Regions from separate parts of the Desulfovibrio sp. JC010 genome, predicted to be linked through region 2. Evidence: predicted binding sites of a transcription regulator. Region 2 holds the regulator's gene; each other region holds the start of a gene.

What was found. Region 2 encodes sigma-54, which starts transcription at its own class of promoters, with help from an activator protein. Its sites were predicted from a motif close to CTGGCACGGNNNNTGCTT; they were not measured.
Region 1: FMR86_RS18635 (ammonium transporter) is a predicted target of sigma-54. The motif match lies at 1,211-1,228, and genes of this name have one in related genera.
Region 3: FMR86_RS08780 (LeuA family protein) is a predicted target of sigma-54. The motif match lies at 1,899-1,916, and genes of this name have one in related genera.
Region 4: nifA (nif-specific transcriptional activator NifA) is a predicted target of sigma-54. The motif match lies at 1,534-1,551, and genes of this name have one in related genera.

What each region holds. Positions count from the first base shown of each region.
Region 1 is NZ_VOIQ01000020.1:38,105-41,864, forward strand. Features, by position in the region: gene FMR86_RS18635 (ammonium transporter) at 1-1,164, opposite strand, end outside; gene FMR86_RS18640 (2-amino-3,7-dideoxy-D-threo-hept-6-ulosonate synthase) at 1,723-2,520, shown strand; gene FMR86_RS18645 (3-dehydroquinate synthase II family protein) at 2,551-3,534, shown strand; gene pheA (prephenate dehydratase) at 3,542-3,760, shown strand, end outside.
Region 2 is NZ_VOIQ01000022.1:43,018-46,777, reverse strand. Features, by position in the region: gene FMR86_RS19285 (PTS sugar transporter subunit IIA) at 1-141, opposite strand, end outside; gene hpf (ribosome hibernation-promoting factor, HPF/YfiA family) at 145-681, opposite strand; gene rpoN (RNA polymerase factor sigma-54) at 733-2,148, opposite strand; gene lptB (LPS export ABC transporter ATP-binding protein) at 2,466-3,188, opposite strand; gene FMR86_RS19265 (LptA/OstA family protein) at 3,252-3,760, opposite strand, start outside.
Region 3 is NZ_VOIQ01000006.1:171,367-175,126, forward strand. Features, by position in the region: gene FMR86_RS08775 (hypothetical protein) at 1-755, opposite strand, end outside; gene FMR86_RS08780 (LeuA family protein) at 752-1,858, opposite strand; gene nifH (nitrogenase iron protein) at 2,186-3,013, shown strand; gene FMR86_RS08790 (P-II family nitrogen regulator) at 3,149-3,496, shown strand; gene FMR86_RS08795 (P-II family nitrogen regulator) at 3,498-3,760, shown strand, end outside.
Region 4 is NZ_VOIQ01000006.1:186,247-190,006, forward strand. Features, by position in the region: gene nifA (nif-specific transcriptional activator NifA) at 1-1,523, opposite strand, end outside; gene FMR86_RS08850 (aldehyde ferredoxin oxidoreductase family protein) at 1,734-3,677, shown strand; gene ade (adenine deaminase) at 3,674-3,760, opposite strand, start outside.

The DNA.
Region 1 (3,760 bases), on a different contig from region 2:
GTAGAAGAGGCCGCCTGTGCCATCGTTAAGAGCCGGGGTGGTGAAGAGACCGCAAGCGAGGGTTCCCCAGGCACCGCAGACGCCGTGTACGGATACAGCACCGACCGGGTCGTCGATTTTGAGCACTTTATCAATGAACTCGATGGAGAGTACTACCAGCACACCTGAGATGATACCGATGATGATAGCTGCTGCGGGAGTTACGGTTGCGCAGGGAGCGGTGATACCGACCAGTCCTGCCAGCGCGCCGTTACAGGTCATGGAGATATCAGGCTTGCCGAATCTGAACCATGAGGTGAACATTGCACCGAGGGTACCCGCACAGGCGGAGAGGCTTGTGGTTACGGCGATGAGACCGATGGAACCGTCTGCAGTGGTGGTGGAGCCGGGGTTGAAACCGAACCAGCCGAACCAGAGGATGAATACGCCGAGTGCCGCCATGGGGATGTTGTGGCCGGGGATAGCTTTTGCTTTGCCGTCTGCAGTGTATTTACCGATACGGGGTCCGAGAACCATGGCACCTGCCAGAGCGATCCAGCCACCTACGGAGTGAACTACAGTAGAGCCTGCGAAGTCCATGAATCCCATACCTTCGAGCCAGCCAGCACCGGCGTCGCCGAGCCAGAGGGAACCCCATGCCCAGTGGCCGGAGATAGGATAAATGAGTCCGGTCACAATGGCGGTTACAAGGATATAGCTGCTGAATTTAGTACGTTCAGCAATACCGCCGGATACGATGGTCGCCGCAGTGGCTGCGAATACAGACTGGAAGAACCAGAATGTCAGGGTCCACTGGGAGTCTCCGTCGGTAAGTCCGGTACCGGAGAGTCCGAAGGCGGAGGTTCCGATAAAGCCGCCTGCGTCAAGGCCGAACATGAGGCCGAAACCGAGCAGGAAAAAGATGATTGAACCTGCGGAAAAATCGAGAAAGTTTTTCATCAGGATGTTACCGGCACTCTTTGCGCGGGTGAATCCTGCTTCTACACATGCGAAGCCTGCCTGCATCAGAAAAACAAGAATAGCTGCGAGAAGGGTCCAGAGAATGTTACCGTGAGTCTGGGACATGGCTTCTTCGGCTGCGAATGCCGCGGAAGGTGCTGCCAGGAGCATGAGGGTAGCGAGGGCCGGGATTTTGCGGCCTACCATGGAACGTTTAATAGTCATACAGTCCTCCTTAGGGATGTTGATTGCTTCAAGGATGTTTTCGATATAGCAGGGAGTGTGCCAAACTTGTAAGTGTCTGAATTTGCTGATAAAAAGACTGGGTTAAGCCAAAAAAACGATTACAAAAATGTATTTTTGAACGTTTTTGTCTTATTTGGATAGGTATTAAATTACAAAAAGGTAAATTAGTGCAAGTGTTACAGTTTGTAACTTAAGAGAAATTAACAAATGGTGTTCATTATATTAATGATGGTAAAAAAATAAATAAAGTTGTTGACAATTTTTTCAGGACCCGGTTAAGTAACACCCATGCAGACTTTCAACACCCTAGGCACCGGCCTCTCATACTTTTTTTACTTTTTTTATTTTTGGTGCACCCACGCTTGTGGTCGGGTGGAGGTTTGCTTGTACGAAAAGTAAAAAAGTAGCATAGCAAACGACCTCTACAGAAGGGCCGCAGGCGAGAACTCGCCGGCGGCCCTTTTTTTGTTACACGGGTCGCCAGAAAGGGAAGCGGTACTTGGAGAACTTAGAGGCAAACCTGACGGAGAATTTAAAATGCAGATTGGTAAAAGCGTAAGAATGGAGCGGATAGTTAACCGCAATACAGGCCGGACAATCGTTGTTCCCATGGACCACGGTATCAGTGTCGGCCCCCTGAAAGGTCTTCGTTCCATGCGCCGGGCAGTTAACGATATGGTCAAAGGCGGAGCCAATGCAGTGCTCATGCACAAGGGTCTCGTCCGCTGCTCCCACCGCGAAGAAGGCGGCGACGTCGGTCTCATCGTTCATCTGTCCGCATCCACCTGTCTTTCCCCGCTGCCCAACAAGAAAACTCTGGTCGGCACTGTTGAAGACGCACTTCGTCTCGGCGCGGACGCTGTTTCCGTCCACGTAAATCTCGGTGATGAAGCTGAAGCGCAGATGCTTTCCGATCTCGGTGAAGTCGCTTCCGCCGCCACCAGCTGGGGTGTTCCGGTTCTGGCAATGGTTTACGCTCGCGGACCCTTGGTTAAAGACGAATTCGATCCCGAAGTTGTGGCCCACTGCGCCCGTGCAGGTGAAGAACTGGGTGCCGATATCGTAAAAGTTCCCTACACCGGAGACATTGAAACTTTCAAAGACGTGGTTGAAGGCTGTTGCATCCCGGTTGTGATTGCAGGCGGTCCCAAGCTCGATTCCACCCGCGATTTCCTGCAGATGGTTTCCGATTCTATCGAAGCCGGCGGTGCCGGACTTTCTGTCGGCCGCAATGTCTTCCAGCATGAAAACCGCGTTAAGCTGATGGAAGCCCTGCACATGGTTGTTCACGAAGACGAAACTGTTGATAACGCTCTCGCTCACATCGGCGAATAGTTCACGCTCATAAAGCTCAGGAACAGGAAAATGAAAAAAATTATTTATAAAGCGATCCCCTTCGATAAAAAACTGCTCAGCCTTGCCCTTGAGTCCGGAGTGGATGCGATCCTCACTTCCCCGGAAGACAAGGAAGCCGTGGAATCCCTCGGCCGGGTAACTGTCATCACCCCTGATGATATGCCCTGCGTAGCCATCAACGAAAAGGCGGATGAAGCTGTTGCGGTTGATCTTGACAAAAAAGGCAAAGATGTCTGTCTCGCTGCAGGCTGGGAAATTATCCCGGTTGAAAACCTGCTCGCCCAGATCGACTCCCTCACCCTTGAAGCTGAATCCCTTGACCGTGCAAGACTGGCTGCCAGCGTAATGGAGCGCGGTGCCGACTCAATCGTGGTCACTCCCGAAGGGGCTGCCGATCTCAAGCAGATCGTCGCCGAACTGAAACTCTCGCAGGGCAAGATGGAACTTCAGAAAGCAACAGTTACCAAAATCGAATCCGCCGGACTCGCTCACCGGGTCTGCGTCGATACCACCTCCAAGCTCAAGAAAGGACAGGGAATCCTGACCGGAAATTCTTCCGCCTTCACCTTTCTCGTACATGCTGAGACCGAATCCAACCCTTACGTTGCCGCGCGTCCTTTCCGGGTGAATGCCGGGGCTGTTCATGCCTACGCCATTCTGCCCGGCGACAAGACCACTTATCTTGAAGAACTGCGTTCCGGTTCCGAGGTTCTTGTGGTCGATAAGTCCGGCGAAACTTCTGTGGCAGTTGTGGGTCGCAGCAAGCTTGAAGTCCGTCCCATGCTTCTTATCACCGCCGAGGTCCAGACCCCCGAAGGTCCGGTTTCCGGAAAGGTCTTCCTTCAGAATGCGGAAACCATTCGTGTAGTCAGCGGTGACGGTGAGCCTGTAAGTGTGGTAACACTGAAAGAAGGCGACGAAGTTCTTTGCCGCATGGATGAAGCGGGCCGTCACTTCGGCATGCGCATCAAAGAAGAAATTTCAGAGGATTAATAATAAAATGTCACAGTCCAGCAAAAAAAATCTCGGTGATCTGCGGGTGGAAATCGATTCCCTCGACAGTGAAATCTTAGAGCTTCTCAATAAGCGTGCCGCTGCGTCTCTCGCAGTAGGAGCAATCAAGGCCGGATCATCTGACCAGATTTTCAAGCCTTTCCGGGAGCAGGAAGTCCTGCGCGGCCTCATCGACCGCAACCCCGGGACTCTCCCGCCTGAGCAC
Region 2 (3,760 bases):
GACCTTCAGTCCGTTTTCCACATCCACATCCAGACCGGCGCCCTTCAGTGCGGAAACCATTTCTTTCAGAACTTCACCCTTATCAGAGGCCTGCAGTTCATGAATTACAAGGTCCTTTGCCAGATTATCAGCTATATTCATTAGTTAGTATCCCGGGTCAATTAAACCGAAGTCGCCGTTATTGCGGCGGTAAATTACATTTATGGCTTCGTTATCCGCATTACGGAAGACGAGGAATTCATGGTCGAGGGTCTGAAGCTGCTCAGCGGCTTCATCAACACTCATGGGCTTGGGCACAAAAGAATCAGACTCAACAATCACAGGTTCCCTGTACTCTTCTTCCCCATAACTGAGAATTTCCATGCGGGCGGGAGCTGCCTCCTTGCGCCTGTGACTTCTCATCTTTTCATTTGCACGGCGAAGCTGTGCTTCAAGCTTGTCCAGAACCATATCCACGGTGGAATACATGTCCTCGGACACCTCATAAGCTGAGACATGCGTATGGTCAGAGGTGAAAACAACTTCCGCAACATGCCTGAACTTATCAACTGACAGATTCACCTGCATGTCAGTGTTTTCAGGGTTGCTGACGTACTTTACCAACTTGGAGAAACGGCTGTTTGCATATTCCTTAAGATGTTCGGATGCGTCGAAATTCTTAAAAGTAAATGCTACGTTCATAAAGAGCCTCCTTAGTAAGGGGTGAATATGCGTTGATTTCTCCGGACTACATTAGAATACCTTCTTCCTTTTCGAGGAGGAGAGAATCCCCATTGCAGTCCTGTACTTGGCTACGGTCCTTCTGGCAATATTGACTTCCAGCTTCTCTTTGAGAATCTCAGCAATCTTCTCGTCGCTGAGGGGTTTCTTTCCGTCCTCTTCTCCGATCAATTTCTTGATCGTTGCCTTGACGGACTCGGAACCGACCTGAGAACCGTCATCCAGACCGAGAGCACTATTAAAAAAGAACTTAAGCTCATAGATTCCGTGCGGAGTCGAAACATACTTATTGGTTGTTATCCGGCTCACAGTGGATTCATGCATCTCGATGTCTTCCGCAACCTCTTTCAAAATAAGCGGTTTAAGCTTGGTGACACCCTGAGCAAAAAACTCACGCTGAAACTTCACTATGGAATCCAAAACCTTATATAAGGTACGCTGCCGCTGATACAGGCTCTTCATCAGCCACTGGGCGGAGCGCATCTTATCCTGAAAATATTCCTTGTCGTCTCCCTTTGTTGATGCCAGCGTCTCCACATAAAATGCATTCATCTGCAATTTGGGAAGACCGTCTTCGTTAAGGACGATGACAAAATCACCGTCATATTCATAAACATAAGCATCCGGGCTGACATAGAAAGAGTCTCCGCTTGAAAAACTTGCTCCCGGCAGAGGATCAAGTGTCTGCATCAAATCGAGATAACTCTTTAAATCCTCCATGCTGAGTTTGAATTTTCTTGCCAGCGGCTTGTAGCGTTTCTTTTCAAGGTCATCCAGATGATCCCGCACCAGCGAGACCAGAATCGGATCATCATCAAGTTTCAACGCTTCAAGCTGAACAAGCAGACATTCCTGCGGAGTCCGTGCCGCTACCCCCACCGGGTCCAACCGCTGAATGCGGTGCAGCACATTTTCCACATCTTCGATTTCAGCATAGCATGTTTCGCAGACATCTTCCAAGTCAATCCGTAAAAAACCACCCGAACTCAAATTACCAACAATACATTCACCAATGACAACTTCCTTTTCAGTAAAATCGGAAAGACTCATCTGCCAATGCAGATGTCCTTCAAGGGATGTTGTCTTGGTCAGCCGGGCTTCAAAGGAGGTACCCTCTTCATATGATTCGGATTCACGGGAAGCGGACTGCTTGGAAGTACTGGAAAATTCGCCGAGATAGTTCTCCCACTCGGCTTCCTTGGAAATCTGGGCTTCTTCAGCCGTGGCGGTACCTGCTTCAGCATCCGCAGCATCAGTCCTTTCCTGTGCTTCAGCTTCTTCAAGGACAGGATTTTCCATGAGCTCCTGATGGACAGTATCCACCAGCTCCAGGCGGGAAAGCTGCAACAACTTGATCGCCTGCTGCAACTGGGGAGTCATTACCAGCTGTTGAGTAAGCTTTAATTGTTGTCTAAGTTCCAATCCCATATATTCAGGCCACCTTTAGTATATTCTCAAATTCAATTAATTTCAGTCAGTTGCAAACCGAGGCAACAAAAAATATTTTATATTCTGCCCCAGCCTTGATTCCACTATGCCACATCCAATTGCAAGATGCAACAAAGACCTCTGAATCATCTGATATTTATGGATTTTTTACACAAAGAACTTGCATATGAAAAAAGTGTACCAATGTTCGGGCGGACTGTAAATCAACAAAGGCAAAATTAATCAAACTTTGCAAAAAAACAGGCCGGAATCCCCTAAGGGACCCGGCCTGACGAACACTTATACACACCCGAAAGCTACAAACTGAAACTGTCACCCAGATACAGCCTGCGCGCCTTGGTATTTTTAACGATATTTTCAGGTGAACCGTTCAGGATCACCCGCCCTTCATAGACAAGGTAGGCCCGGTCACAGATGGAAAGGGTCTCACGCACGTTGTGGTCGGAGATAAGAATTCCCAGCCCCATATCCTTGAGCGAGGAAATGATGTCCTGAATATCAATAACCGCAATGGGGTCGATACCCGCAAAAGGTTCATCAAGCAGGATGAATTTAGGATTATTGATCATGGCCCGGGCGATCTCAAGACGCCTGCGTTCACCGCCGGAAAGATACATGGCCTTCTGATCCGCAAGACGCAGAATACCCAGCTGGTCCAGCAATTCATCCGCCCTCTTGGGAACGGCCTTGCCGGAAAGCCCAGTGTGCTCGATGATGATCTCAAGGTTCTTACGCACGGAAAGCTTTTTAAAAATGGAACTTTCCTGCGGAAGGTAGCTCAGTCCCAGGCGTGCCCGTTCATGCAGGGGCAGTGTGGTGATTGGCTTTTTATTAAAATAAACGTCCCCGGAAGTAGGCTTTACAACACCGACAAGCATATAGAATGTGGTGGTTTTCCCGGCCCCGTTGGGACCGAGCAACCCCACGACCTCGCCCTCGCGCACGGTCAGGTTGATCCCGCGGACGACCTCTTTAGGCCCGTAGTTCTTGACCAGTTTCTTGGCGATAATCGAAGACATAAAAGTCCTTTTTGATGCGCTTTGCGCTTTTGATGAAACGATTAATCATCATTATATCACAGGCTAAGGCGAAACATTTTTCGGGGTATAGAAAATGGCCTCGATAGGCTTGTTGCCGCCCACAACCTCAGCGCGGTTATCTTTTAGGTAAAATTTAATCTCATCACCCTGAATATTGTTTGGGCCGTCCTGAAGCTCGGCATTACCCTTCATGTAAATGATGGAATCACCCACCACGTAGGTCAACTTGTCGCAGTGACCCTTGCGTTTTTTCATTACCACTTTCACGTTGCCCCCGGCCACGATCTTCTTGATCTTGTCCTGAGTATCGGAAAGTGAATCACCATCAGGTCTCAAATGGGCAGTCAGGATGTCGGAGGTAAGGGTTACATCCAGACGCACAACCTTAACATTGCCGGAAAAAGTAATCCTGTTGCGGTTCTCGCTGAAGGTCATCTTGGTAGAAGTGATCTTGATGGGCACTTCATCAGGTCCGCCGGGCACACGCTTCTTCTTGGGCTTTTCCTTTTTCACAACCGGAGCTTCGGCCTTGAGATAAGTACCGAAAACAT
Region 3 (3,760 bases), on a different contig from region 2:
ACGCTGATTTCCATGCCCTGATCATCAAAAAGCATGCGCATGGGGACCATTTCCTGCTCGCTTTCCGAACACAGGGACTCCCGAGATTCAGGTACAAAAATAAATTCCGCCCCGGAATAATGACGCGCGCTGACCATGCTTAAACTGGTGCAAAGTGATGCCACCTGCCCTTCATTATCAAAGACCAGTGAATTCAGATCGCCGTTGATGCCCACAGCATCGGAATCAAAGGCGGTGATTTTGCCGATGCGGGTTTTAAGCGGGGTCGGCTGGGCAGGCTCAAGGGAACGGATGCGGCCTCCCGGACTGAAGCTGATGCCCACGCGGGTCTTGATGGCACCAACCGGGGTCTGCACGGTGATGTTTTCGTCCGGCCAGAGGGTCAGGGAACGCAATTTTCCGTCCTCATAAAAACAAAGGCTGATAACCCTGGCTGTAAGCGGACCTGCGGGGGTATCGATGGTTAACGGATCAACCAGCTTCCCTTCATCTTCCTGTGTCCAGTAGCCGGAAAGCTTTCCGTTGAGCGGAAAGACCCGTTTCAATTTCCCGGACTTATAGAATGTAACCAGCTCAGCTTCAACGATTCCCAAGGGGGTGAAGACAGGGGTGCGCTCTTCCAGCGGCAGGGACTTAACTGTGCCGTTGGCATAGGTCTGTACCGGCTGCAGGGTTTTGCGGCGCAGATCGTCGGTAGTGTGCTGGGCTACAAGTTCCCCGGCTTCAGTCAGATATGTGCGTCTCATGGTGTTCATGAGTAAACCTCCTCGTCATTGAGCTTGATGAATTCACTGCGGGTCAGAGGCCGCTCAAGGCGCAGGGAAAGCTGACGCACAGCCTCGGTGAGGGTGGAAAGTGAGTCTGTGCCGCAATCAATGCCGTATTCATCAAGGGCATTGCGCACTGCGGCCCGTCCGCTCTTGCCGCCCACAGCCATTTTGCGGGCAGTGCCCACGGAATCAGGATCGTAAGGCTCGAAAAGCTCCGGTGATTTACTCAGGGCATGGGTATGCAGCCCGGATTCACAGGCAAAGATGTCGGTACCCACCACAGCCTTGGTGCGCGGAATGGCAACCTTGGACGCCGCTCCCACCAGCATGCAGGCTTCCTTGAGCACAGTTGTGGAATAACGGGAGTTGCCCTCACGCAGGGCCAGCCGGGCCACCAGTTCTTCGGTAGCGGCAATGCCGGAACGCTCGCCGATGCCGATGACTGAGCAGTCAGCGTAGTCAGCACCCGCTTCAAGTGCTGTGAAAGAGTTGGCCGTAGCCATACCGAAATCATCGTGGCAGTGCACGGCAATATCAATATTCAGCTTCGCTTTAAATTTCCTGACCAGTTTTTCCATGGCAAGGGGAGTGAGTTGCCCCAGCGAATCCGCCAGCCGGACCCGCGAAGTCCCGCAGACCTCGGCATGCAAAGCCATGGAAAGGGCAAAGTCGCCATCCGCACGGGAAATATCCTCAAGGCCCACGGAAATATATTCAAATCCGCACTCCTTGGCCCTGCGCACAGCCGCAGCCAGCTTGCGCAAAATCTCCTGCCGGTCGGAATCCAAACGCTTCTCAATGTGCAGATCCGAAACCGGAACTCCAATATTGATGCGCTTGAGGCCAAGCTCCGCCGCAGTCTCAATGTCCCTTTCCCGGCAGGGGGACCAGACGCTTAATTCGGTATCCCCGCCCAAAGTAAGGGCATGGGCCGCGAAAGGAGCAAGATCATCTTGCCCGACCCAGCCCAGCTCGATCTCATCAACGCCCATGGAAATGAGTGAGGATGCGATGCGCTTGCGGGTTTCCAGATTGAAATAAGCCCCGAATAACTGTGCGCCTTCACGCAGGGTGGTATCGATCAACATAATAATGCTCCAATATGGATTTAAATGTTCAAAATCCATTAAGCATGAACAATGCCAAAATCACACATCCTTCTATCTACCTTAATTTATATAACATCCCTGCCCATCGCCCTCTCCTTACGCAACCTACGAAAATGTATCTTCCTACAATTTTGTACATACATTGAGCTGTAATCTACATTTTTCGCAGGTCTTAACTTTTCTTTATTCTCCATATTTTAAGCCACTATTTCAAACACTTAAGACGTAAAAACACGTTTGGCACACGGATTGCCTTAGGAGAGTCAGCAACAACGAAATTTAATCCAAACCACATGGAGGAAAAAAATGAGAAAGGTAGCAATCTACGGAAAAGGCGGAATCGGAAAATCCACCACCACCCAGAATACTGTAGCCGGACTGGCAACCATGGGCCGTAAAGTAATGGTCGTGGGCTGTGACCCCAAAGCGGACTCAACCCGTCTGCTGCTGGGCGGTCTGGCCCAGAAATCCGTTCTCGATACCCTTCGTGAAGAAGGTGAGGACGTGGAACTTGAGGATATCCGTAAACCCGGTTTCGGTGAATCCTGGTGTGTTGAGTCCGGCGGTCCGGAACCCGGAGTCGGCTGTGCAGGCCGCGGTATCATCACTTCCATCAACATGCTGGAAAACCTCGGCGCATACGAAGAATCCGAAGGCCTTGATTACGCTTTCTACGATGTACTCGGTGACGTTGTCTGCGGTGGATTCGCAATGCCCATCCGCGATGGTAAAGCCGAAGAAATCTACATCGTCTGTTCCGGTGAAATGATGGCCATGTACGCAGCAAACAACATCTGCAAAGGGATCATGAAATACGCTGAATCCGGCGGAGTACGCCTCGGCGGCCTGATCTGCAACTCCCGTAACGTTGATAACGAAAAAGAGATGATCGAAGAACTGGCTAAAAAACTGGGCACCCAGATGATCTACTTCGTACCCCGCGACAACGACGTACAGCGCGCGGAAATCAACCGTAAAACCGTAATTGAATGGGACGACAGCGTACCGCAGGCCACCGCTTACATGGGCCTTGCCGACGCCATCGACAAAAACGAAATGTTCGTCGTACCCACCCCGCTGGAAATCGAAGAACTGGAACAGCTGCTCCTCGATTACGGCCTGATGGAAGCTTAGAAAATTAAAATACCCCCGAAAATTACAAGCCAAAGCGGCAAAGCCCAATAAAAGGTTTTGGGATTCTTAAACCCTTTTGCAAAAGGGTTTAAGCCCCCGGAGGGCCGCCGGAGGCATCTTAGATAAGGAGAACAAATCATGATCATGGTGAGAGCAATTGTAAGACCGGAAAAAGCGGACGACGTACTGGCCGCGCTCATGGACAACGGCTACCCCGCAGTAACCAAATATTCCGTTGCAGGCCGCGGTAAACAGCGCGGCATCAAAATCGGCGAAGTAACCTACGACGAAATCCCCAAAACCATGCTCATGAGCGTGGTCAAGGCTGAAGATAAAGACTTCGTAATCAACACCGTAATGGACGCGGCAAGATCCGGCGCAAAAGGCGCGTTCGGTGACGGTAAAATTTTCGTAACCGAAGTTGAAGACGTCTACACAATCAGTTCCGGTGTAAACGAAGCGGCCCCGGCAGAGGAGGCTTAGCATGAAAGAGGTCATCGCAGTTGTGCGGATGAACATGATGAACCGCACCAAAAACGCCCTCACCGAAGCGGGCATAGATGCTTTCTTCGCCCACGAGGCACAGGGCCGCGGAAAAGGTTTTGTAAACGCTGCAGTACTTGAGGGCGCGGAAGAAGGCTACGAAGAAGCCGCCGCAGTCCTCGGTGAAAAAGGCAAGCTCTACCCCAAACGCATTCTGACAGCTGTTGTTCCCGAAGAATCAGTCAGCGCAGTGGTGGAAGAAAT
Region 4 (3,760 bases), on a different contig from region 2:
CGGTAGCCCATCTGCCGGGCGGAAAGCCCGAGGGTTTCGGCGGCCTTGTACTGAATCCAGCCGCTGCGCTCCAAGGCGGCAACCACTTCATTGCGCTCCACTTCCTTGAGCGAGGAGCAGTGAGGAAGCGCGTCGTTTGCTGCAGGAGCACTGACTTCGCTGCCGGAACTTCCGGGCACTGAACGCTGCCCCGGTGCGAGGTAGGACTTGAGAAACTCAAGGGTGATGTATTCGGAATCGGACATGATCACCAGCCGTTCCAGCAGGTTCTGCATTTCGCGCACATTGCCCGGCCAGTCGTAAATCATTAGCGAATCAAGGGCCGCCGGGGTGAAGAACATCTTGCGCCCGTAATCATCAGCCATTTTCTGGATAAAATGATTGAGCAGCCCGGTGATATCCTCTTTGCGGTCCCTAAGCGGAGGAACGGTGATGGGAAAGATATTCAAGCGGTAATAGAGATCCAGCCGGAATTCGTTGCGCTCCACCAGCACTCCGAGATCACGGTTGGTGGCGGCGAGGATACGCACATCGATATTGCGGGTCTTGTTTGATCCGATACGCTCCAGTTCTTTTTCCTGCAGCACGCGCAGGAGTTTGGCCTGCAAAGCCATGGGAAATTCGCCGATTTCATCAAGAAAAATTGTCCCGCCGTCAGCCTCTTCAAAGCGGCCCGGACGGGTGGAGACCGCCCCGGTAAAAGAACCTTTTTCATGACCGAATAGTTCCGATTCAAGCAGATTTTCCGGGATGGAGGCACAGTTGACCTTGATGAAAGGATGCTTTGCGCGATCGGAAAGCTCATGGATAATCTTAGCTATGAGCGTCTTACCTACCCCGGACTCACCGAGCAGCAGCACTGTGGCCTTGGTGGGGGCGACCTTTTCCAACTGCCGCTGCACCTCGACCATGGCCGAACTCTGCCCGACAATGTAAAGGCCCTTGGATTTTTTTGAAATCTGGTATTTAAGGGAAGTGTTCTCGCGCTTGAGGGCAGCTTCGCGCTCAATAATTTTTTCGTTGAGACTGATGAACTGTCCGATGAGGGTGGCCACAATTTTCAGAAAATCAACATCCTCTTCCGCAGCCACTTCATCACCGAAGATGCGGTCCACATTGAGCACCCCGATGGGGTCGCTGTGCAGGATGATCGGCACCCCGATAAATCCGGTTGTGGCCCGCTCAATCTTGCGGGCCCCGGTTTTGTCGAGGAAGAGCGGCTCTTTACTGATGTCGGGAACGTAGTACGGCTCTCCGGTCTGGAAAATGCGCCCGGTGACCCCTTCATCAAGGCGGTAAACCCCACGCTGTTTTTCCTCAAGGGAAAGACCGTAGGAAGCATTGATGGAAAGCTGCCTTGTTTCCGGGTCGTAGAGGGTCACTGTCGCCCGCTTCATGCTCAGGTTCTCTGAGAGAATGCTGAGCACTCCGTCAAGGGCGGACTCGAGATCAAGCGCCTGCTCGATAGCCTGACAGATAGCGAGTAGCGCCGATAGCTTTAGTCCGTGCAGTGAAGGATACATATTTGAAGTTAAGCAAAGGGAGTGCCATTATGCACACCAAGGACAACTCCTTTTATTTCAAGACTTTAAACAAAATACATTTTTGAATCCATTCACATTTATGTAAATTACCATCTGACAATGAACATTAATGGAAAAGTTGCCCCCGCTTCCATGAACATGATATACATTAAATAGTGAGAATTATTTCCTGATAACAGCGGAGGCTCTATGCACGGTTGGGCAGGATCGGTTTTACGGGTTGATCTGGACAGCGGAAAAATCAAAAGGAAAGCACTTGACCCTGACATCGCAAGGGATTTTATCGGCGGACGCGGACTGAACTCGCTGGTGCTGTTCAATGAGATAAAACCGCACATTGACCCCCTCGGCCCGGAAAATGTGTACTGCCTCGGTGCCGGCCCCCTTTCCGGCACCCCGCTGGGACTGACCAGCCGGGTAGAAGTCAGCACACTCTCCCCCTATTCCGGAATCCTCGGTGACGGCAATGCGGGCGGCGCAATGGCCTTCATGATGAAACGGGCCGGACTGGACCAGATTGTGATCCGTGGGCAGGCGGGGCACCCCAGCTATCTTCTAATAGAAGATGAGCGGGCTGAGCTGCGCGATGCCGCTGAATTCTGGGGGCTTTCAGTCTGGGAAACCACAGATATCCTGCGCGAAAAGCACGGCAAATCCGCCAGTGTGGCCTGCATCGGACAGGCCGGGGAAAATCTGGTCCGGGTGGCGACCACCATGGTCGATAAATACGCTTCTGCGGCCCGCGGCTCCGGGGCGGTACTCGGTTCCAAAAAACTTAAGGCCATCGTGGTCAAGGGTAGCGGACGGGTTTCGCTGGCTGACCCTGATACTTACAAGAAGCTTGCCGCCGAAGACCGCGAATTCTTCCGCAATTCCGATTTCCAGCGTGAAATGGTCGGGCAGTACGGCACCCACGTCGGCATGATGATGTGGGAGCCGGGATTCCGCAATTACGAAAAATTCTGGGAAGGCAAAGATGTCCCGGAAGATTTACGTCCCGAAGCATGGAAGCAATATTCGCAGGGACGCCACGGCTGTCACGGCTGCCATGTGCGCTGCAAGGACCACTACCGTATCCCTTCGGGAAACCGGGCCGGGGAAACAGGCAAGGCCATGGAATATGAAAATATTTTCTGTCTCGGTACCAATTGCGGAGTCACCGATCCGGTGGCGATTATGGAAATGGAAAATATCTGTGATATCTACGGTATGGATGTGCTGGCTCTTGGAAATACCGTGGCCATGCTCAAGGATTTGTACAGCCGCGGCCTGCTGGATGAAGAACTCACCGACGGACTGGACCTGAGCTGGGAAAACCACGCGGACCAGATTGAACTGCTGCATCGTACCGCCATGCGGCAGGGACTGGGCAATCTGGTGGCCGAAGGCATGTACACCCTCGCCAAACGGCTGGGCGGGCAGGCCATGGATTATTGTTACCATGTAAAGGGGTTATCGCGCGGGCCCTATCCCAGTGGAGTCTTCTCGCTGGCCCACGCCACCTCCACCCGCGGGGCCGATCATCTGCGCGGACGCTCATGGGCCTTCAGCCAGCCGGACCCGGATATGTTCCCCATCTTAAAGGAACAGGGGCTACTGCTGGAAAATGTGGATGACGATCCGGCCCCGGCAGTAATCGTGGGCGAACGCATGACAACACTCACCGACTGCATCGGACGCTGCAAGGGTGCGGTGAACAACTGGATCAGTGCCATGCCGCTGGTCTGGAAAAAACCGATATTTGAAGGATTGGCCGAACTGCTTACCGCAGCAACAGGCGAAAATTACACCGCCGAAAAACTGGAACAGGCAGCGGACCGCGTATACGCGCTGGAACATGCTTTCAATATCCGCCAAGGCACCAGCCGCAAGGATGACTGCATGCCCCAGAAACCGGAAACCCGGGACAGTGCGGAAGGTCAGGCCGATCTGCAAAAGCACGAAGAACACTTAAGCCGCTATTACGAACTGCGCGGCTACGACCAACAAGGCCGCCCCAGCCCCGAGCGGCTCAAAGAACTGAGGCTGGAATTTGTGGAACAGGGATTAAAAAAAATCCCGGCCCGCAAAGAATGGGACGGCCCGCCCATGTGGAGGCTGGAAAATTACCCCCATGGCGGCAAACGGAGTTAATCCACCCACAATCCGGTAAAATCAAATTTATCCACATCCACCAATCCCCGGTCTGTAAGTTTCAGGCTGGGGATTACCGGGAG